2 regions of the Arthrobacter sp. DNA4 genome follow, and region 2 is predicted to be linked to the other one. Evidence: riboswitches for the same ligand, from Rfam matches in the RefSeq annotation. Region 2 holds a riboswitch; the other holds the start of a gene.
The links. A riboswitch is a leader RNA that binds a small molecule or an ion and turns the genes downstream of it on or off. The one in region 2 is predicted to bind glycine.

Region 1 (3,405 bases), 390 kb from region 2:
GCTTCACGTAGGCCCAGGAGATCGGCAGGACACCGGCGGAACCGAAGTTCGAGGCGCTGATGGCCACGCCGTGGCCTTCCTCATGCGCTGCCTTGTTGGCGTCGCCGGGCATGAACGGTGCCAGGTGTGCCTTGGCCGCGACCGGTCCGACGCCGGGTCCGCCGCCGCCGTGCGGGATGCAGAAGGTCTTGTGCAGGTTCAGGTGGGACACGTCGCCGCCGAACTTGCCGGGCTGGGCCAGGCCCACCAGGGCGTTCAGGTTGGCGCCGTCGACGTAGACCTGGCCGCCGGCCGCGTGGACAGCCTCGCAGATCTCGGTCACGTCCGCGTCGTAGACACCGTGGGTGGACGGGTAGGTGATCATGATCGCCGAGAGGACGTCCTTGTTCGCCTCGATCTTCGCGTACAGGTCCTCGTGGTCGATCGTTCCGTCCGCCGCCGTGGCAACGACGACGACCTTCATTCCGGCCAGGACCGCAGAGGCGGCGTTGGTGCCGTGGGCGGAGGCGGGGATGAGGCAGACGTTGCGCTGGGTATCGCCGTTGGCGCGGTGGTAGCCGCGGATGGCCAGCAGGCCGGCGAGCTCGCCCTGGGAGCCGGCGTTCGGCTGCAGCGACACCTGGTCGTAGCCGGTGATTTCCGCCAGGTCGGCTTCCAGGCCACTGATCAGTTCACGCCAGCCCTTGGTCTGGGACTCGGGGGCGAAGGGGTGGATGGAGGCGAACTCCGGCCAGGAGATGGCTTCCATCTCGGCGGTGGCGTTCAGCTTCATGGTGCACGAGCCCAGCGGGATCATGGTGCGGTCCAGCGCCAGGTCGCGGTCGGAGAGCCTGCGGATGTAGCGCAGGAGCTGGGTTTCGGAGCGGTGGGTGTTGAACACCGGGTGCTGCATGAACTCAGAGGTGCGGAGCACCTCTGACGGCAGGTCGAAGCCCGCAGCGTCCACTACGGGGCCGGCACCGAAGGCGACGGCGATCGCGGACAGGATTTCCGGCGTCGTGGTTTCATCCACGGACACGCCAATGGTGTCGGCATCAATGTGGCGCAGGTTGATGCCGCGTGCTTCAGCAGCGGTGATGACCTTGGCGGCCTTGCCCGGGACGGAAACCGTGACCGTATCGAAGAACGTCTCGGAGGCCAGTTCGCGGCCTGCGCTCTTGAGCGTGGTGGCGAGGGCGCGTGCGTTGTTGTGGACGCGCTCGGCAATGGCCTTCAGCCCGTCGGGGCCGTGGTAGACGGCGTAGAAGGAGGAAACGATGGCCAGCAGCGCCTGCGCGGTGCAGATGTTGGACGTGGCCTTCTCGCGGCGGATGTGCTGCTCGCGGGTCTGCAGCGCCAGGCGGTAAGCCGGGAGGCCGGCGTCGTCCTTGGATACGCCCACCAGGCGGCCCGGCATGGAACGTTCCAGGCCCTTGGCCACTGCCATGTATGCGGCGTGCGGGCCGCCGAAGAACAGCGGGACACCGAAACGCTGGGTGGAGCCGACGGCGATGTCGGCACCCTGCTCGCCTGGAGGGGTGATCAGGGTCAGTGCCAGCAGGTCAGCGGCCACCGTCACCAGCGCGCCGCGCTCCTTTGCTTCGGCGATGACGCCGGCGTGGCTGAAAACGCGGCCGGAGACGCCCGGCTGCTGGAGCACGATGCCGTTGATTGCGCCGTCGGGCAGGCCCTTGGACAGGTCGGCGACCTCAACCTCGAAGCCGAGCGCCTCGGCGCGGCCCTTGACGATGGCGATGGTCTGCGGCAGGACGTCGGCGTCCAGGACGGTCTTGCCGTCTCGGACGTCCTTGTTCTTGTTGGCGCGGCGCATCATGAGGACGGCTTCGGCCACGGCGGTGGCTTCATCGAGCAGGGAGGCGTTGGCGATGGGCAGGCCCACCAGGTCCTGGACCATGGTCTGGAAGTTCAGGAGTGCCTCGAGCCGTCCCTGGGAAATCTCGGGCTGGTACGGGGTGTAGGCGGTGTACCAGGCCGGGGCCTCGAGGACATTCCGGCGGATGACGGCGGGCGTGATGGTGTCGTAGTAGCCCTGGCCGATCATCTGTACGGCGGTCTTGTTCTTGGCGGCGAGCCTGCGCAGTTCCGCAAGCACCTCAACCTCGCTCAGCGCGTCTTTGAGCGCAAGGGGCTTGGACTGGCGGATTGAGTTGGGAACGGCGATGTCCACCAGTCCATCAACGCTGTCGTAGCCAACGGCCTTGAGCATGGTGTCCACGTCAGCCTGGCGGCGTGCACCGATATGCCGGTCTGCAAAGGCAGACGGAAGGGATTGAATCGTCATGAGGAACTCCAGGTTTGGCCGGTCACGGGTGGCACGGCATGGATCGGGTCCCTCCCCGCTCTGTATTGGACCTGAGAGATTCCGCAAACCCATCAGGGCCTGCTTGCACCGTCGGTGAGTACTGCCGGAGCAGCACTGCTTTCCAGAGTCGCCTCGCCGTGACGGTACATGGGCCTGAGAGATTCCTGGGGAGGATTTGCTCCTACGGCGCCTGCCCGGTGATGGCCGGGAGAACTCTCCCGCCACAGCTCGAAAGGCATATTGAAATGTGGGTGATTCGGCTCACAGGTTACCGGCAAAGCGGGCCGGGGAGCAAATCGGTCCGTCATGAATTGGGGCTCCAGAGCGTTACGTGGATGGCGTAACGCCGGGTTTGACTTTTGTCCGTGACGGACGCCACACTGAACCCCGTGATCCGGCCGGACAGCGGAACTGGCCCAAAGATGCTGGGTGCTCTGTTCGCCGTCCGGGATCACCGGAGGCCCCACAATCCATTCTGCGCATTACCGCGCCTGGGATGGATGCCCTCCGACAACTGAACACTGATTTAGCAAGCAAACGCTTTTGACCTGCGGCGGGAGAGCCCTGCCGGTACGTTCAGCAGGCGCCGTAGGAGCAAACCCTCCCCAGGAAACTCTCAGGCCCACGTACCGCCGCGGTGAGGCAACTCTGGAAAGCAGCCGGGCCCTGTCCTGGCTCACCGACGGTGCAAGCACGCCCATGCCGGCATGTGGAAACTCTCAGGTCCCAGACAGAGCGGGGAGGAAATCCAATCTTTGCGACACCCCGGGTGCCGCTCGAACGATGGAGTTCCTCAATGACGACCCATTCCCCGACGTCCCCCGGCGGCGGAGCCCCGCACCTGGAGCGGCAGCTCAGCAACCGCCACATCCAACTGATCGCCATCGGCGGTGCAATCGGCACTGGCCTGTTCATGGGCTCAGGCAAGACCATCTCGGCGGTAAGCCCCTCGGTGATCTTCGTGTACATGATCATCGGCTTCATGCTGTTCTTCGTCATGCGTGCCATGGGTGAACTGCTGCTCAGCAACCTCAACTACAAGTCCTTCAGCGACTTTGCCGCTGACCTGCTGGGTCCATGGGCCGGCTTCTTCACAGGCTGGA
Region 2 (3,405 bases):
GAGACGTCGCCGCCGAACTTGCCGGGCTGGGCCAGGCCCACCAGGGCGTTCAGGTTGGCGCCGTCGATGTAGACCTGGCCGCCGGCCGCGTGCACGGCGTCGCAGACCTCACGGACGTCCCCGTCATAGACACCGTGGGTGGACGGGTACGTGATCATGATGCAGGACAGGACGTCCTTGTTGGCTTCGATCTTGGCCGTCAGGTCATCGTGGTTGATGGTGCCGTCAGCGGCCGTGGCCACAACGACGACCTTCATGCCGGCCAGAACGGCGGAGGCGGCATTGGTGCCGTGGGCGGAGGCGGGGATCAGGCAGACGTTGCGCTGCTCTTCGCCGCGGGAGTGGTGGTAGCCGCGGATGGCCAGCAGGCCTGCGAGCTCGCCCTGGGATCCGGCATTGGGCTGGATGGACACCTGGTCGTACCCGGTAATCGCGGTCAGGTCCGCCTCCAGGTCGGCGATCAGTTCACGCCAGCCTTCGGTCTGGGAGTCCGGGGCGAAGGGGTGGATGGAGGCGAATTCCGGCCAGGAAATGGCTTCCATCTCTGCGGTGGCATTCAGCTTCATGGTGCACGAGCCCAGCGGGATCATGGTGCGGTCCAGCGCAAGGTCCCGGTCCGACAGCTTCCGGATGTAGCGCAGGAGCTGGGTTTCGGACCGGTGCGTGTTGAACACCGGGTGCTGCAGGTAGTCGGAGGAACGTCCGACGGCGGCCTCCAGTCCGAAGCCTTCAGCCGCGGCAACGGAGGCGCCAAAGACGTCCGCGACGTCGGCGACGATGGCCGCCGTCGTGGTTTCATCGAGCGAGATGCCCACGGTATCGGAGTCGACGGGACGCAGGTTGATTCCGCGCTCTTCGGCATCGGCGACAAGCGCGGCGGCGCGTCCGGGGACGCGGACGGTAAGGGTGTCGAAGAAGCTCGTGTGGAGCACCTCCACACCGGCAGCTGCCAGCGAGGCCGCCAGCACCCGGGCGTGGCCGTGAGTCGTTTCCGCAATCGCCTTCAGCCCGTCGGGGCCGTGGAAGACGGCGTACATGGAGGAGACGATGGCCAGAAGGGCCTGCGCGGTGCAGATGTTGGACGTGGCCTTCTCGCGGCGGATGTGCTGCTCGCGGGTCTGCAGCGCCAGGCGGTACGCGGGCACCCCTGCGTCATCCTTGGACACGCCCACCAGGCGGCCGGGCAGTGAACGCTCCAGGCCCTTGCGGACAGCGATGTATGCGGCGTGCGGGCCGCCGAAGAACAGCGGGACACCGAAACGCTGGGTGGAGCCGACGGCGATGTCGGCGCCCTGCTCGCCCGGAGGGGTGATCAGAGTCAGTGCCAGCAGGTCAGCGGCCACGGTGACCAGCGCGCCGCGGTCCTTCGCCACCGCAATAGTGGCCGACTGGTCCCAGACCCGGCCGGAGGCGCCGGGCTGCTGGAGCACGATGCCGTTGATGTCGCCGTCGGGCAGGCCCTTGGACAGGTCGGCGACCTCAACTTCGAACCCGAGCGCCTCGGCGCGGCCCTTGACGATGGCGATGGTCTGCGGCAGCACGTCGATGTCCAGGACAGTCTTGCCGTCCGCTGCAGGCTTGGTCTTGTTGGAGCGGCGCATGAGCAGCACGGCCTCGGCCACGGCGGTGGCTTCATCGAGGAGGGAGGCGTTTGCGATGGGCAGGCCCACCAGGTCCTGGACCATGGTCTGGAAGTTCAGGAGTGCTTCGAACCGGCCCTGGGAAATCTCGGGCTGGTACGGGGTGTAGGCGGTGTACCAGGCCGGGGCCTCGAGGATGTTCCGGCGGATCACGGCAGGGGTGATGGTGTCGTAGTAGCCCTGGCCAATCAGTTGCACGGCCGTCTTGTTCTTGGCGGCGAGCCTGCGTAGTTCCGCGAGCACCTCAACTTCACTGAGGGCATCCTGCAGGCGGAGGGCGGTTTCCTGGCGGATGACCTTGGGTACGGCGGTGTCCACCAGTGAATCGACCGTGCCGTAACCCACGGCTTTGAGCATGGTGTCGACGTCGTCCTGGCGGCGTGCGCCAATGTGGCGGTCGACGAAGGCGGTGGAGGCTGGGGTAACCGACACGAAGGAACTCCATTTATTCAGGCGGCGCAGGGTACGCCACAGCTATTCGGGTCCCTCCCCGCTCTGTATTGGACCTGAGAGTTTCCGCGTTCCCTGCCTGGGCAGGACCCGCTTGCACCGTCGGTGAGCACAACAGCCGTTTCGCGTCCCCCAAGGGAGGCCGGACAACTGCCTGCTGCTTTCCAGAGGTGCCTCGCCGCGGCGGTACAGGGGCCTGCGAGATTCCTGGGGAGGATTTGCTCCTACGGCGCCTGCCTGTACTTCCGGCAGAACTCTCCCGCCGCAGATCAAAGGCTATTCATTTGTTGGATCATGACGGCCGGTGACAGCCCTCACAACTCTCCATTGTCCTACGCCACGAGCCCTCCCGGCAAATGGAAAACTACCTGCGGAGCCGTTCCAAGGCGGCCAGGAGTTCCTCCACATCAGCGGCCGCTCCGCCTTCCGGCGCAGGGCCCACGGAAAGCATGGCATTGAAGTACAAACCGTCACCCATATACAGGACAGCCTTGGCCAGGCCGGGCCCCACATCTGCTGCGATCTCGTCCAGCCACCGCTGCTGGATGGCGGCGAACCGGCGGCGCGTCTCTTCATGCGCCACCTCCGCAAGCCGCGTGGCAGCCACGATGACCCGGTCCAGCGGAGTATCCGCCCAGACGGAGGAGCGGATGAAATACGCGGCGGCACCTTCACCGGCCGAAGCCATCGCGTCGGCGTCCGCCTTGGCCAGCCCCTCCAGGCGGTCAAGCAGCACGGCGATGAGCGCTTCCTTGTTGGGAAAGTGGTAGAGGAGGCCACCTTTGGACACCCCGGCCTTCCGGGCTACGGCGTCGAGGGTTGCAGCACGCTCCCCCACTTCGATCAGCAGGGACTCGAAGGCGTCAAGGACCGCATCACGGGCTACAGGCTTTCGGGGCATGCCTTCCATCATGCCCTCCACCGGCAGGGAAGAAGGAATGCGCCCGTTTTCAAACTATACCGTCCAGACGGTACAGTTATTGCATGACGACTTCCCTCAGTCCGGCCCCCACCCAAAGGGACAGCACCGCCGCGCGGCCCCCGTGGCGGGATTGGCTTGCGCTGGGGCTGCTGATGTTTCCCGTGCTGCTGGTGGCAGTGGACAACACCGCCCTGACCTTTGCCCTGCCCGCCATCGCACGTGCCCTGGAACCAACCGGCCTGCAGCTGCTGTGGATCGTGGACGCCTACCCCCTGGTCCTGGCCGGGCTGCTGGTATCAATGGGAAGCCTCGGCGACCGCATTGGGCGGCGGCGGCTGCTGGTCATCGGCAGCCTGGGCTTCGCCGCGCTGTCCGCCGCCACGGCCTTTGCCC

Region 1: linked by a shared signal. The riboswitch ahead of gcvP (aminomethyl-transferring glycine dehydrogenase) and the one ahead of gcvP (aminomethyl-transferring glycine dehydrogenase) in region 2 are both predicted to bind glycine.

What each region holds. Positions count from the first base shown of each region.
Region 1 is NZ_CP101466.1:472,147-475,551, forward strand. Features, by position in the region: gene gcvP (aminomethyl-transferring glycine dehydrogenase) at 1-2,281, opposite strand, end outside; glycine riboswitch at 2,434-2,533, opposite strand; glycine riboswitch at 2,847-2,944, shown strand; gene NMQ03_RS02290 (amino acid permease) at 3,099-3,405, shown strand, end outside.
Region 2 is NZ_CP101466.1:860,034-863,438, reverse strand. Features, by position in the region: gene gcvP (aminomethyl-transferring glycine dehydrogenase) at 1-2,072, opposite strand, end outside; glycine riboswitch at 2,265-2,362, opposite strand; gene NMQ03_RS04075 (TetR/AcrR family transcriptional regulator) at 2,455-2,991, opposite strand; gene NMQ03_RS04070 (MFS transporter) at 3,075-3,405, shown strand, end outside.